DNA from 2 places in the Rhizobium sp. BK212 genome. Region 2 is predicted to be linked to the other one. Evidence: predicted binding sites of a transcription regulator. Region 2 holds the regulator's gene; the other holds the start of a gene.
What was found. The regulator LexA, encoded in region 2, represses DNA repair genes until DNA is damaged. The targets are predictions, from matches to a motif close to TGTTCNNNNTGTGTTCNG.

Region 1 (7,939 bases), 140 kb from region 2:
TCCGTCTCGTCTTCCTCCGGCTCGCTGATGCGCTCGACCGAAACAACCTTCTCGTCCTTGGCGGTGGAGAAGATGGTGACGCCCTTGGTGGCGCGGCTGGCGATGCGGATGCCGCCGACCGGCACGCGGATCAGTTGGCCACGATCGGAGACCAGCATGATCTGGTCGCCGTCATCAACAGGGAAGGCCGCGACCTGTTCGCCGATCTCGCCGGTTTTCGACGTATCGGTGGCGCGGATGCCCTTGCCGCCGCGGCCGGAGATGCGGAAATCATAGGAGGACGAACGCTTGCCGAAGCCTTTTTCCGAGACCGTCAACACGAACTGCTCGCGTGCCTTCAGCTCTTCATAACGCTCGTCGGAAAGCTGCCCCTCTTCGGTGACTTCTTCGCCAACCAGCGCAATATCCTCTTCATCCACGCCCGTCGCCCGACGCTCGGTGGCGGAACGCTTGAGATAGGCAGCACGCTCCCACGGCTCGGCATCGACATGACCGACGATCGTCATCGAGATGATGCGGTCGCCATCGCCGAGATTGATGCCGCGCACACCTATCGAGTTGCGGCCGGCAAAGACGCGGACGTCGTCGACGGAGAAGCGGATGCACTGACCGAGCGCCGTCGTCAGCAGCACGTCATCCTGATCCGTGCAGGTCTCGACGGAGAGGATTTCGTCGCCCTCCTCCTCGAGCTTCATGGCGATCTTGCCGTTGCGGTTGACCTGGACGAAGTCCGACAGCTTGTTGCGGCGAACCGTGCCGCGCGTCGTCGAGAACATGACGTCGAGATTGTCCCAGCTCGTCTCGTCCTCGGGCAGGGGCAGGATGGTGGTGATGCGCTCGCCGGGTGCGAGCGGCAGCATGTTGATGAGGGCCTTGCCGCGCGAGGTCGGCGTGCCGATCGGCAGGCGCCAGACCTTTTCCTTGTAGACGATGCCCCGCGAAGAGAAGAACAGGACCGGCGTATGGGTATTGACTACGAATAGCCGGCTAACGAAATCCTCGTCGCGGGTGGTCATGCCGGAGCGGCCCTTGCCGCCGCGGCGCTGGGCGCGGTAGGTGGTCAGCGGCACGCGCTTGATGTAACCGAGATGCGAGACGGTGACGACCATGTCTTCGCGGGCGATCAGATCCTCGTCGTCCATTTCGAGGCCGCCATCGACGATCTCGGTGCGGCGCGGCGTGCCGAACTCGTCGCGGACGGCGGTGAGTTCATCCTTGACGATGGTCTGGATGCGGACGCGCGAAGAAAGAATATCGAGGTAATCCTTGATTTCGTCGCCAATCTTGTTGAGTTCGTCGCCGATTTCGTCGCGGCCGAGGGCCGTCAGGCGGGCAAGGCGCAGCTCGAGGATGGCGCGGGCCTGTTCCTCGGAGAGATTGTAGGTCAGGTCGTCATTAATGCGATGGCGCGGATCGTCGATCAGACGGATCAGGCTTTCGACATCTGCCGCCGGCCAGCGGCGGGTCATCAGCTCTTCGCGGGCCGACTGCGGATCGGGCGCCTGGCGGATAACGCGGATGACCTCGTCGATATTGGCGACGGCAATGGCGAGACCGACCAACACATGGGCGCGGTCACGCGCCTTGCGCAGCAGGAATTTCGTTCTCCGGCTAACGACTTCTTCGCGGAAGGAGACGAAGGCGCGCAGCATGTCGAGCAGGGTCAGCTGCTCGGGTTTGCCGCCGTTCAGCGCCACCATGTTGCAGCCGAAGGACGTCTGCAGCGGCGTGTAGCGATAGAGCTGATTGAGGATGACCTCGGCATTGGCGTCGCGCTTCAGCTCGACGACGACGCGATAACCCTGGCGGTCGGATTCGTCGCGCAGATCGGAGATGCCTTCGATGCGCTTGTCGCGCACCAGCTCGGCCATCTTCTCGATCATCGTCGCCTTGTTCACCTGATAGGGAATCTCGGTGATGATGATCTGCTCGCGGTCGCCGCGCATCGGCTCGATGGCGGCGACGCCGCGCATGATGACGGAGCCGCGGCCGGTCTCGTAAGCCGAGCGGATGCCGGCACGGCCGAGGATCTTCGCACCCGTCGGGAAGTCGGGGCCGGGAATGATCTGCATCAGTTCCGGCAGCTCGATTGCCGGGTCGTCGATCAGCGCGATGCAGCCGTCGATGACTTCAGAGAGATTGTGCGGCGGGATGTTGGTCGCCATGCCGACGGCGATGCCACCGGCGCCGTTAACGAGCAGGTTCGGAAACTTGGCGGGCACCACGACCGGCTCGGAGAGCGTGCCGTCGTAGTTGTCGCGGAAGTCGACGGTTTCCTTGTCGAGATCGTCAAGCAGCGAATGGGCAGCCTTTTCGAGGCGGCATTCGGTGTAACGTTCAGCCGCCGGCGGATCGCCATCGACCGAGCCGAAATTGCCCTGCCCGTCGATCAGCGGCAGACGCAGCGACCAGGGCTGCGCCATGCGGGCGAGCGCATCATAGATCGCAGTATTGCCGTGCGGATGGTATTTACCCATCACGTCACCGGTGACGCGGGCGCATTTGACGTATTTCTTGTTCCAGTCGATGCCGAGCTCGGACATGCCGTAGAGGATGCGCCGGTGCACGGGCTTCAGGCCGTCGCGCACGTCGGGCAGCGCGCGGCTGACGATGACGCTCATGGCGTAATCGAGATACGACCGCTGCATTTCCTCCATGATGGAGATGGGCTCGATGCCTGGCGGGAGCTTCCCGCCGCCGGGGGGTGTTTGCTCAGTCAAAACAGATCACGATCTCTTCTAGAATCACTTGAAGATTTATAGCGGAAAGCCTGTTCCCACGCCAATTTTCACAGCGCGTTTTGAACAGGCTTTTGCGGCTTAAAGAGGGTAAAACATATAAGTTGCGCGGCCGGACCGGACAAATCCGCCCCCGGCCGCCGCGGGAAATTTGCCAAATCGGAATCCCCGCTTCACAATCACAAAAACCAAGTGACTATATGGGGTTCCGGAGAGACGATGGCAAGCGCCGACCAATTGATCAACGCCTTCACGACGCTGCTCGTCACCATCGATCCGCCCGGTCTCGCACCGATCTTTCTGGGCCTGACGACAGGCATGAGCCGCAGTGAGCGTACACAGGTGGCGTTGCGTGGCTCGACCATCGCCTTCATCATTCTCGCGGTCTTCGCGCTGTTTGGCGCCGGCGTGCTCAGCGTGCTGGGGATTTCGATCGGCGCCTTCCGCATCGCCGGCGGACTGCTGCTCTTCTGGATCGCCTTCGAGATGGTGTTCGAGAAGCGCCAGGACCGCAAGGAAAAGGCCACCGAGGTGGCAATCACCAAGGATCATATCGAAAATATCGCCGTCTTTCCCCTCGCCTTGCCGCTGATTGCCGGCCCCGGCGCGATCTCGGCGACGATCCTGCTTGCTGGAACGCTCGCCACCTCCGTCGGAAAAGCGCAACTGATCGGCGTTCTTGCCGGCAATCTGCTGCTGACCTTCCTCATGCTGCTCGTCGCCGAACGGCTGGACCGTTTCCTCGGCGTCACCGGCCGGGCGATCCTGACACGGCTTCTCGGCGTCATCCTCGCCGCCCTAGCCGCCCAATTCGTCGTCGATGGCGCCAAATCGGCGCTCAATCTGATCAGCGCGACGCCGCACTGAGGGCGGGAGATCAAAGAAAAAGAGCATGACGCCGTCAAAGGCATCATGCTCTCAGGTCTTTCACCAGCCCAGGAAGGCTCGCGATCAGAACGGGATGTCGTCGTCGAGATCCCGCGAGAAATTGCCGCCGCCAGCGCCGCCACGGCTCGGGGATGAAGAGGGAGCCGGCGCGCCGTAGTCGTCGCCATAATCGTTGCCGCCGCTGCTGCCGCGGCCGCCGCCGAAACCGGAGCTGGCACCGCCGCCTTCACCGCGGCCATCGAGCATCGTCAGCGTCGAATTGAAGCCCTGCAGCACCACTTCGGTGCTGTAGCGGTCCTGGCCCTGCTGGTCCTGCCACTTGCGGGTCTGCAGCTGGCCTTCGATATAGAGCTTGGCGCCCTTCTTCACATATTGCTCGACAACCTTGCAGAGGCCTTCGTTGAAGACGACGACAGTGTGCCATTCGGTCTTTTCACGGCGCTCGCCGGAATTGCGGTCGCGCCAGGTTTCCGAGGTCGCGATACGAAGATTGGCGATCGGCCGGCCATCCTGAGTGCGGCGGATTTCGGGGTCTGCACCCACGTTTCCAACCAGAATTACCTTATTCACGCTACCAGCCATACTTCTCACCCTGCCTGCCGCCCTGCCCGGCGGCGTTTAATCGATCGGCGCACCTTAAACCATCACGGACCGCCGATGCGCATGGGCGGCATTTAATCCACATGTTTATCCATCAGAAAGCCGCATGCATTCATCAGGAATTTTGTTCTTTATTTGTTCTAGTTTATCCGTATGATCCTGTCAACAGAATCGAAAACCTTGACCCTTCCCGGATATTCAGCCTCGACTCGCCCGCCGGCATCACTAAATAAGGGCTGTTATCCAGAAAACCAAAGCAGAGACGATGAGCGAACTGAAGACGATCTCCATCCGCGGCGCGCGCGAGCATAATCTCAAGAGCATCGATCTCGATCTGCCGCGTAACAAGCTGATCGTCATGACCGGGCTTTCGGGATCCGGCAAATCCTCGCTCGCCTTCGACACGATCTACGCCGAAGGCCAGCGGCGTTATGTCGAGAGCCTGTCGGCCTATGCCCGGCAGTTCCTCGAAATGATGCAGAAGCCCGACGTCGACCAGATCGACGGGCTGTCGCCGGCGATCTCGATCGAGCAGAAGACCACCTCGCGCAATCCGCGCTCGACGGTCGGCACCGTCACCGAGATCTACGACTATATGCGCCTGCTCTTTGCCCGCGTCGGCGTTCCCTATTCGCCGGCGACCGGTCTGCCGATCGAGAGCCAGACCGTCAGCCAGATGGTCGACCGCATCCTCGATTTCGGCGAGGGCACCCGTCTTTATATTCTTGCGCCGCTCGTGCGCGGACGCAAGGGCGAATACAAGAAGGAACTGGCGGAGCTGATGAAGAAGGGCTTCCAGCGCGTCAAGGTCGACGGCCAGTTCTACGAGATCGCCGAGGCGCCGGTGCTCGACAAGAAATACAAGCATGACATCGACGTGGTGGTCGACCGCATCGTCGTGCGCTCGGATGTCTCGGCGCGTCTGGCGGACAGCCTGGAGACCTGCCTGAAGCTTGCCGACGGGCTGGCGATCGCCGAATTCGCCGACAAGCCGCTGCCGCCGGAAGAGACGTCGGCCGGCGGCTCGGCCAACAAGTCGCTGAACGAGACGCATGAACGCGTGCTGTTTTCGGAGAAATTCGCCTGCCCGGTCTCGGGCTTCACCATTCCCGAGATCGAGCCGCGGCTGTTTTCCTTCAACAATCCCTTCGGCGCCTGCCCGACCTGCGACGGCCTCGGCGCCCAGCAGAAGATCGATCCGGACCTGATCGTGCCCGAGCCCGAACGGACGCTGCGCGACGGGGCGATCGCGCCCTGGGCCAAGTCGACCTCGCCCTATTACAACCAGACGCTGGAAGCGCTCGGCAAACATTACGGCTTCAAGCTCGGCACCCGCTGGAACGAGCTTTCCGACGAGGCCAAGGACGTCATCCTCAACGGCACCAACGACAAGATCGAATTCCATTATGCCGATGGCGCCCGCTCCTACACGACGCAGAAGAATTTCGAGGGCATCATCACCAATCTCGAGCGCCGCTGGAAGGAAACCGATTCCGCCTGGGCGCGCGAGGATATCGAGCGCTTCATGTCGGCCGCCCCCTGCCCTTCCTGCAACGGATTCCGCCTGAAGCCTGAGGCCTTGGCGGTGAAGATCGACACGCTGCATATCGGCGAAGTGACCGGGATGTCGATCCGCGTCGCCCGCGACTGGTTCGAGGCGCTGCCGGCAAGCTTCAATGCCAAGCAGAACGAGATCGCCGTGCGCATCCTCAAGGAAATCCGCGACCGCCTGCGCTTCCTCAACGATGTCGGCCTGGAATATCTCAGCCTGTCGCGCAATTCCGGCACGCTGTCGGGCGGCGAGAGCCAGCGCATCCGGCTTGCCTCGCAGATCGGCTCAGGGCTGACTGGCGTCCTCTACGTGCTCGACGAACCGTCGATCGGCCTGCATCAGCGCGACAATGCCCGGCTGCTCGACACGCTGAAGCACCTGCGCGACATCGGCAACACCGTCATCGTCGTCGAACATGACGAGGATGCGATCCTGACGGCCGACGACGTGGTCGACATCGGCCCGGCTGCCGGCATTCACGGCGGCCAGGTCATCGCCCATGGCACACCGCAGGACATCATGGACAGTCCGAACTCGCTGACCGGCAAATATCTCTCGGGCGAACTCGGCGTTCCCGTTCCCGATGAACGCCGCAAGCCGAAAAAGGGCCGCGAGATCAAGGTGGTCGGCGCGCGCGGCAACAATCTGAAGAACGTCACGGCATCGATCCCGCTCGGGGTGTTCACGGCGGTGACCGGTGTTTCCGGCGGCGGCAAGTCCACCTTCCTGATCGAAACGCTCTATAAGTCGGCAGCGCGCCGCGTCATGGGCGCACGCGAAAACCCGGCCGATCACGACCGCATCGACGGTTTCGAGCATATCGACAAGGTGATCGACATCGACCAGTCGCCGATCGGCCGCACGCCGCGCTCGAACCCGGCGACCTATACCGGCGCCTTCACGCCGATCCGCGACTGGTTCGCCGGCCTGCCGGAGGCAAAGGCCCGCGGCTACCAGCCGGGCCGCTTCTCCTTCAACGTCAAGGGTGGACGTTGCGAGGCCTGCCAGGGCGACGGCGTCATCAAGATCGAGATGCACTTCCTGCCCGATGTCTACGTCACCTGCGATGTCTGCCATGGCAAGCGTTACAACAGAGAGACGCTCGACGTCACCTTCAAGCACAAGTCGATCGCCGACGTGCTCGACATGACGGTGGAGGAAGGCGTCGATTTCTTCGCGGCGGTGCCCGCCGTGCGCGACAAGCTGCAATCGCTGAAGGATGTCGGCCTCGGTTACATCAAGGTCGGCCAGCAGGCCAATACGCTCTCGGGCGGCGAAGCGCAGCGCGTCAAGCTTGCCAAGGAGCTGTCGAAACGCTCGACCGGCCGCACGCTCTACATTCTCGACGAACCGACGACCGGCCTGCATTTTCACGACGTCGCCAAGCTGCTCGAAATGCTGCACGAACTGGTCAACCAGGGCAATTCGGTGGTGGTGATCGAGCACAATCTCGAAGTCATCAAGACCGCCGACTGGGTGCTCGATTTCGGCCCCGAGGGCGGTGATGGCGGCGGCGAGATCGTCGCGACCGGCACGCCGGAAGCGATCGTCAAGGAGAAGCGCTCCTATACCGGACACTTCCTGAAGGAATTGCTGGAACGGCGGCCGGCGAAGAAGGCGGTTGCGGCGGAATGACGATGAGGCCAGCGTCGCCCGATGATCTGGAAACGATCGCGACGCTGACAGCTGCCGCCTATCGGCCCTATACCGAACTCTTCGGCGCTGCGCCGATCCCGGCGACGGAGGATTACGCGCCGCGCATCGAACGCGGCGAGGTCTGGCTGCGCGAGGTCGGCGACGAAACGGCCGGCCTGGTGGTGGTCGAGCAGCATTCCGATCACCTCATGCTGTTCAGCATCGCGGTCTCGCCGGCCTTTCAGGGCGGCGGGCACGGGTTGGCGATGCTGCGCTGGCTGGAAGGCAAGGCGCGGGAATGGGCAGTGCCGGAAATCCGGCTCTACACGAATGCGCGGATGGAGCGGAACATCGCGCTCTATCGCGCCTTCGGTTTTCAGGAAACGGGTCGTCGGCCGAGCCCTTATCGGCCAGGATGGGCGCTCGTCGACATGACGAAAGAAATCGATGCGGCCTGAGCGGCTGCCAACCGGGAGGACGACATGACGAAATCCGGCACTATCCGCACCGGCATCGGCGGCTGGAC
Region 2 (7,939 bases):
GGCATGGGTTCCCTCCCCCGATTAGAGCAGAATGTCGGTGTAGAGCTCGGATGCATCCGGCTCCGGATCGGCCTGGGCGAAATCGGCGCTGTCGGCGACGATGTCGCGGACATCCTTGTCGATCGCCTTCAGATCGTCTTCGGAGGCCCAGCCCTTTTCGATGAGGCGCGCCTTGACCTGTTCGATCGGGTCATGCTCGGAGCGCATCTTCTGCACTTCGTCCTTGGAGCGATATTTCGCCGGATCGGACATGGAGTGACCGCGATAACGATAAGTCAGCATTTCGAGAATGATCGGGCCCTTGCCGGAGCGGCAATGTTCGAGCGCCTCGTCGGCCGCCGCCTTGACGGCGCGAACGTCCATGCCATCGACCTGAATGCCGGGGATGCCGAAGCCGGAGCCGCGCAGCGAATAGTTCGACTGAGCGGTGGCGCGGGCGGTCGAGGTGCCCATGGCGTAACGGTTGTTCTCGACGATATAGACGATCGGCAGCTTCCAGAGAGCCGCCATGTTGAAGCTCTCGTAGACCTGGCCCTGGTTGGCAGCGCCGTCGCCGAAATAGGCGATGGAGACATTGCCGTTGCTGCGATAGCTGTTTGCGAAGGCCAGACCCGTTCCGAGCGAGACCTGGGCGCCGACGATGCCGTGACCGCCGTAGAAATGCTTCTCTTTCGAGAACATATGCATCGAGCCGCCCTTCCCGTGGGAATAGCCGCTGCGGCGCCCGGTCAGCTCCGCCATGACGCCACGCGCTTCCATGCCGGTTGCCAGCATATGGCCGTGGTCGCGATAGGCGGTGATGACCTGATCGCCTTCCTTCTGCGCCATCTGCATGCCGACGACGACAGCTTCCTGACCGATGTAGAGGTGGCAAAAGCCGCCGATGAAGCCCATGCCGTAAAGCTGACCGGCCTTCTCCTCGAAGCGGCGGATGAGCAGCATTTCGCGATAGGCCTTGAGCTCCTCATCGCGATCGAAGTCGGCTACCGGGCCTCCATTCGATGCTTTGGCTGCGGGTTTTGCTGCAGTTTTGCGGCTGGAAACGGTCGCGGTCTTTCGCGGCGCCATTCAACCCTCCCTATGGGTTTGTCGGTTCTTGGTGGCGCGTACCATAGGGAAGAAATATGACCACAGCAATGCCATAATTGCATGGCTCGTATTCGGCGCTAAATCATTGATAAAACGCCGGGAATTTAAATTAACCTGTTTCCGGTTAATTGGAATAATGGTTGAATATGACGATCTCGTCCGCGCGCGACACATTAAGCTGATAGCGCGCTTTTTCGTCCAGCATGTCCTTGTCGAGCGAGCCGTCACTGAGCAGCGCGACCTGATTTTCCAGATGTTCGCGCTTCGTCTTCAAGACTGCAAGCTCTTTTTCACGCGCGACACGCTGATGCTCGAACGCTTCCGTCGCGCGCAGGCCGTAATCGCCGTGAACGCAGTGATAACCGAAATAGGAAAGGAAGGCGACCGTCATGGCCGGAATGACGAAGCGGCCGAGCTTTCTCTTCTTATGATGCTTTGTCCACATACACGCATGCTCTTGAACGCATTACCAATTCGCTCAATCTACAGCGCAGAGATTAACCGTTCGTTGACTCTAAAAAAGAGCAACAAAAAACCCGCGCCGGAGAGGCGCGGGTCGAACCGTTGAAAATCAGATGCGATCAGCCGCGAATGATCGAGCGGCCGGCATACTGGGCTTGAGGACCGAGGCCTTCTTCGATACGGATCAGCTGGTTGTACTTGGCAAGACGGTCGGAACGCGACAGCGAGCCGGTTTTGATCTGACCGCAGTTGGTGGCGACCGCAAGATCGGCAATGGTCGAATCTTCCGTTTCGCCGGAGCGGTGAGACATGACGGCTGTATAGGCTGCCTTGTGCGCCGTGTTGACGGCGTCGAGGGTTTCGGTCAGCGAGCCGATCTGGTTGACCTTGACGAGGATCGAGTTGGCGACACCCATGCGGATGCCATCGCGAAGACGAGCAGAATTGGTGACGAAGAGATCGTCGCCGACGAGCTGGGTCTTCTTGCCGGTCAGGTCGGTCAGCGTCTTCCAGCCATCCCAGTCGTCTTCAGCCATGCCGTCCTCGATCGAGATGATCGGGTACTTGGCGGCGAGTTCGGCCAGATATTCGGCCATGGCGCCCGATTCGAGCGTGCGGCCTTCCCCTTCGAGAACGTATTTGCCGTCCTTGAAGAATTCCGTCGAGGCGCAATCGAGGCCGAGGTAGATGTCCTCGCCCGGCTTGTAGCCGGCTTTTTCGACCGACTTGACGATGAAGTCGAGGGCTTCGGAAGCGCTCTTCAGGCCCGGTGCGAAACCGCCTTCGTCGCCGACATTGGTGTTGTGGCCCTGTGCGGCAAGTTCCTTGCGGAGCGTATGGAAGACTTCCGAACCCATGCGCACGGCTTCGGCGATCGTATCGGCGCCGACCGGCAGGATCATGAATTCCTGGAAATCGATCGGGTTGTCGGCATGGGCGCCGCCGTTGATGATGTTCATCATCGGCACCGGCAGCAGGCTGGCGGAAGCGCCGCCGACATAACGGTAGAGCGGCAGGCCGGAAGCCTGGGCGGCAGCCTTGGCGACGGCGAGCGACACGCCGAGGATGGCGTTGGCGCCGAGGCGCGACTTGTTCGGCGTGCCGTCCAGCTCGATCATGATGTTGTCGATCTGGATCTGGTTTTCGGCGTCGATGCCGCCGATCGCATCGAAGATCTCGGTGTTGGCGGCATCGACCGCCTTCTGCACGCCCTTGCCGAGGTAGCGCTTGCCGCCGTCGCGCAGTTCGACCGCCTCATGCGCGCCCGTCGAGGCGCCCGAGGGAACAGCCGCGCGGCCCATGCTGCCGTCTTCGAGATAGACATCGACTTCGACGGTGGGATTGCCACGGCTATCGAGAATCTCGCGGGCGATGATATCGGTGATTGCAGTCATGGGTTCTTCCTGCTCAGTGGGTGATAAGTCGTTCGAAACCTGTCTTAATCGAAGGCGAGCAAATTACAATGCCGCAATTGCCAGCCTTCGAACCAGCGTTCCGATGTGGACGAAAGCGCGTCGCGATCTCTAACATTCGCATGGTCCGCGCTTTGCTCTTTGGTTTTGCGCGACATGCTTATAGCGCGATCATGTCAGACTGTTGAACGTCAAGCTGGGTAATCAGGCCTTGGCGACCGCATCGAAGGCAAGCAGCTTTTCGAGGAGCCGCGGCATGTCCTTGAGATAGACCATGTTCGGTCCGTCGGAAGGCGCATTGTCGGGGTCCTGATGGGTTTCGAGGAAGACGCCGGCAATGCCGGTCGCCACCGCTGCGCGCGCCAGCGTTTCAACGAATTCCCGCTGGCCGCCCGAGGAATCGCCCTGCCCGCCCGGCTGCGCCACGGAATGGGTGGCGTCGAAAACAACGGGAGCACCCATCGACGCCATGATCGGCAGCGAACGCATGTCGGAAACCAGCGTGTTGTAGCCAAACGAGGCGCCGCGCTCGCACAGCAGCACGTTCGGATTGCCGCTGGCGTTGAGCTTCTTCAGGACGTTTTTCATATCCCAGGGAGCGAGGAACTGGCCCTTCTTGACATTGACGACGCGGCCGGTCTTGGCGGCGGCGATGAGAAGATCGGTCTGGCGGCAAAGGAAGGCCGGGATCTGCAGGACATCGACGGTCTTTGCCACCTCGGCGCATTGTTCGGCGGTATGAACGTCGGTCAGGACGGGAAAGCCGAATTCCTTCTTGAGGTCGGCAAAGATCTCCATGCCCTTTTCAATGCCGATGCCGCGTTCGGCCGAAAGCGAGGTGCGGTTCGCCTTGTCGAAGGAGCTCTTGTATACGAGGCCGATGCCGAGCTTTCCGCAAAGCTCCTTCAGCGTGCCGGCCACCATGAAGGCGTGGTCGCGGCTCTCCATCTGGCAAGGGCCGGCAATCAGCGACAGGCGGCCGGTGTTGGAAAAGGTGACCTGGCCCTGGCCCTCGCCGATCTTGACTTGGGAATTCGTATCTGTGCTCATCGTGTTTCCTCGAAGGCGAAAAGCGTGCCCTGCCCGGGCGCGGGCTTCACCAGAATGCGATTGTTCTTGCGCGTATATGTCACCCCGTTAGCAGCCAAATGCGCTTCTGTCACGGCAAGATCGGCGACAGCGAAGAGAATCGCCCGGCCGCGCAGGCCGCGGTCGGCGGATGGGACAGCGACCTCGAAATAGGCCTCCAAACCCTCCGGCGTCATCAGGCTGATTTTCACATTCGACGCCGCGATCTTGACGCCGAAACCGGTTTTCTCGAATGCCGATTGCGCGCTGGCAAGACTGACGAAGGCGGCGAAGGCAGCCGCATCGGGCGCGCAAAGCACCACCTCGGCAATGCCGGTCACGCCATTGGCATGCGCCTCAAGCGCGCTGCGGTCGGCCGGCAGCGGATTGACGCGCTCGACGGTGAAGAGAAAGAGATCGGGCGCGCGCAGGTCGCCGGCAAAGGCCAGCTTGAAGCCGGCAATGCTCTCAGAACCATCCGGCATCGTCATCGGCCTGCTGAACGCCAGCATCTCGCCGGCGCTCGCTCCGTCGCCGACGAAATTCCGATGATCGATATCGGCATCCTCGCTGCCGAAGGCCACCGCCGAAAGCCCCTCCTCGCCGCAGCGGAATCGGAAGGCGCGGTTGCGGGCGGTGAAGACATTGCCTTGCCGCGCCGATGCTTCACTTTCCCCAACGCTCGCAATCCCGAGCGGCTCCAGATAGGTCTTATCGGCAAAAAAGACGCAGGCATTCTCCGTTCCGAAGGGATGACGCGCATCGGCGGCAACGGTAAAGCCCAGCTTGCCGAGCCTCTCGCGCGCCAGATCGATATTGACGACCGGCAGCACGACATGATCCAGCGGGCGCGGTTTGGCGGAATGCTCGTTCATGATATCCCCTCTCCTGACACGGCAGAGATGTGCGACGGTGCCGCGCAAGGCAAGACTTGTCGGCCAATCCGGCGAATGAAAATAAAAATCTCAACGAGTTGGCGCCAAGTTTTACGGAAATTTAGCTACTTGCGGAACACATATGGAACATATAGTGTCTGTTCTGGATTTGTTTCAATCACGAGGTCACAACGTCGATGCTCACGCGCAAACAACAGGAGCTTCTCCTCTTCATTCATGAGCGCATGAAGGAATCCGGCGTTCCGCCGTCTTTCGACGAAATGAAGGACGCCCTGGATCTCGCTTCAAAGTCCGGGATTCACCGGCTGATTACGGCCCTCGAGGAGCGTGGCTTCATTCGCCGCCTACCGAACCGTGCCCGCGCACTCGAGGTCATCAAGCTTCCGGAGGCCTATAGCCCCAGCATCCAGCCCCGGCGCGGCTTTTCGCCGAGCGTCATTGAGGGCAGCCTGGGCAAGCCCCAGCCGGTCGCCACTCCCGCTCCTGCAAAACCCGTCGCCGACAATGGCAACTCCGTCTCCGTGCCGGTCATGGGCCGCATCGCCGCCGGCGTTCCGATCTCGGCAATCCAGAACAACACCCACGACATCGTCGTTCCGGCCGATATGCTCGGCTCCGGTGAACACTACGCGCTGGAGGTCAAGGGTGATTCGATGATCGACGCCGGCATTTTCGACGGCGACACCGTGATCATTCGCAATGGCAGCACCGCAAGCCCTGGCGATATCGTCGTTGCTCTCGTCGACGACGAAGAAGCGACACTCAAACGCTTCCGCCGCAAGGGCGCCTCGATCGCGCTGGAAGCGGCCAACCCGGCTTACGAGACCCGGATCTTCGGGCCGGACCGCGTCAAGGTGCAGGGCAAACTCGTCGGCCTTATTCGCCGCTATCACTGACACCCTGGCCGGTTTCGACAAAGCTGTTGCTGTGCCAGTCATAGGCGCGATGGCGGATCCATGGCCGAGACAGATCATCGAGTGCGGTTGTGACCTCCATGCCGGCCTCGGCGAAGCGCAATTCGACGGAACCGGTCCGGCGCAACGTCTCGCCGGTGAAGAGCGTCGCGCCTGAGCGGCAGCTGTTGAAACGCAGGCGGACCGACGTTACCACGATATCGGCCGCATCGCAGGCCGGAGCGAGATAGGCGGCATTGTCGATGACGGCGACCACATGACCGTTGCCAAGCCTTGATATGCACCAGGCCTTCTTGACGCAGGAAAAGCGGTTTGCGTCACCGTCAGCTGCGGCCGCCCGCATCGCCGCCCTCGCTTCGTTCTGCTGATCGCGCGAAAGCCTGACGCGACGGTCCTCTCCTGCTGGCGGGACAGCAGGACCATCCAGCATCTTCGGCGGGTCATGCGCCGGCAGGACCAGCGCGCGCTGCCATTGGTCGAAGATGAAATCCGGCGGGTTTTCACGGTTGGAGGCCATTGCCGCCGCCTCGACGACCGCGACGAGACTGCCATCTTCCGAAATCACCAGATCCGGCGGCCGGGGAACCGGCAGAAGCAGCAGGATGAGCGTTGCGACTGATATGATCGACGTGCCCATATGGCGGAGCCGGGTGCGGAGCAGCGTCAGCAGCAGGAAGCCCGCCACGGCGACTGCGAAATACCAGGCGGGCAAGCGGCCGATGCCGATGTCGCCACCCCAGCCGGACACGGTCTTGGCGACGGCAATCACCAGATCGAGGCCGAATCCGACAACCTTCCAAGGCAAAACGTCCAAACCGAAAGGCATGAGCAGCATCGCCAGCAACCCGGCCGGCATGATGATGAAGGAGATGATCGGCATCGTCGCGAGGTTTGCCGGCAGGCCGTAGGCGGTCAGGCGATGAAAATGCTCGATCGAAAACAGTGCGGTGGAGAAACCGCCGATCAGCGAGGTCAGGAAGACACCGCCGAAGAAACCCGCAACCGCGACAAAAGGCCTGACGATCGGCAGCTTCAGGAAGGCACTCTCGCGGACGCGCCGATCCTTCCACAGCTGATAGCCCGACACGAGCGCCAAGGTTGCGGCAAAGGACATCTGGAAGCTCGGCCCCAGGACTTCGGAGGGCGAAATGACGAGGATGACGAGCGCGGAGAGAGCGACATTGCGCAGGCTGATCGACGGCCGGTCAAAGAAGACGGCAATCAGCATGATGGCCATCATGATGAAGGCGCGTTCGGCCGAGACCGCGAAGCCGGAGATCAGGAAATAGGCCGTGACGGCGATGAGCGCGCCGGCGGCGGCGATCTTCTTCGTCGGATAGGCCTGGGCGACGCCGGGAAAGAGGCTGAGCAGCATCCGGAAGCCGACGAAGAAGATGCCGGCCGACAGCGCCATGTTGAGGCCTGAGATGGCGATGATATGCGCCAGACCGGACTGGCGCAGCGCCTCCGTGGTCGCATTCGAGATGGCGCGCCGTTCGTCCGTCACCAGAGCAGCGGCAAAAGCGCCGGTGTCGCCGGGCAGAATCGATCGGATGCGGTCGCCGATGCCGCTGCGCAGCCGGTAAAGCCATTCGAGCAGAGCTTCCGCCGTCGATCTGGCAGCCTGCGGGCCCGCCTGCAAATCGACTTTCGTCGGCGCGCCGTAGAAGAAACCATTGGCGCCGATGCCATCGAAATAGGTCCCGAAGGAGAAGTCGTTGAGCTCTGGAAGTGCTGGGCCTGACGGCGGCGTCAGCCGAGCCCTGCCGGTGATGATGTCACCGATCTCGAAAGGCGCGTCGGCGCCGCGGGCGATCGCGGTTATCCGTTCCGGCGGCCGCTTCACCTGCGGCGCCTCGGTGCCGGTGACTGCCAGAATGTAGCGCCACCGGCCGCGACCATCGCCTTCGCGCCGTTCGACACGGCCGGTCACCGTCGTCGTCACGGCGGAGTCGAGGATCACGGTCGAAGCCCGCCAGCTTTCGAACTCCGCCGAGACCACGCCACCGGCCACAAGTGCAAGCGCCAGCAGGACGGCTCGCAATGCCGCCCGCATACGGCTGGCGATCAGAACCGCGGTCGTCAGCACCAACAGGCA

Region 1: the regulator LexA is predicted to act here: its motif matches at 4,352-4,369, upstream of uvrA (excinuclease ABC subunit UvrA).

The regions. Positions count from the first base shown of each region.
Region 1 covers NZ_JACIFS010000003.1:517,453-525,391, forward strand. The annotation lists gene gyrA (DNA gyrase subunit A) at 1-2,720, opposite strand, end outside; gene FHT79_RS12470 (MarC family protein) at 2,958-3,605, shown strand; gene FHT79_RS12475 (single-stranded DNA-binding protein) at 3,690-4,208, opposite strand; gene uvrA (excinuclease ABC subunit UvrA) at 4,492-7,413, shown strand; gene FHT79_RS12485 (GNAT family N-acetyltransferase) at 7,410-7,871, shown strand; gene FHT79_RS12490 (DUF72 domain-containing protein) at 7,896-7,939, shown strand, end outside.
Region 2 covers NZ_JACIFS010000003.1:653,069-661,007, forward strand. The annotation lists gene FHT79_RS13125 (pyruvate dehydrogenase complex E1 component subunit beta) at 1-5, opposite strand, end outside; gene pdhA (pyruvate dehydrogenase (acetyl-transferring) E1 component subunit alpha) at 22-1,068, opposite strand; gene FHT79_RS13135 (septum formation initiator family protein) at 1,214-1,534, opposite strand; gene eno (phosphopyruvate hydratase) at 1,671-2,945, opposite strand; gene kdsA (3-deoxy-8-phosphooctulonate synthase) at 3,168-4,013, opposite strand; gene FHT79_RS13150 (VOC family protein) at 4,010-4,906, opposite strand; gene lexA (transcriptional repressor LexA) at 5,104-5,823, shown strand; gene FHT79_RS13160 (ComEC/Rec2 family competence protein) at 5,804-7,939, opposite strand, start outside.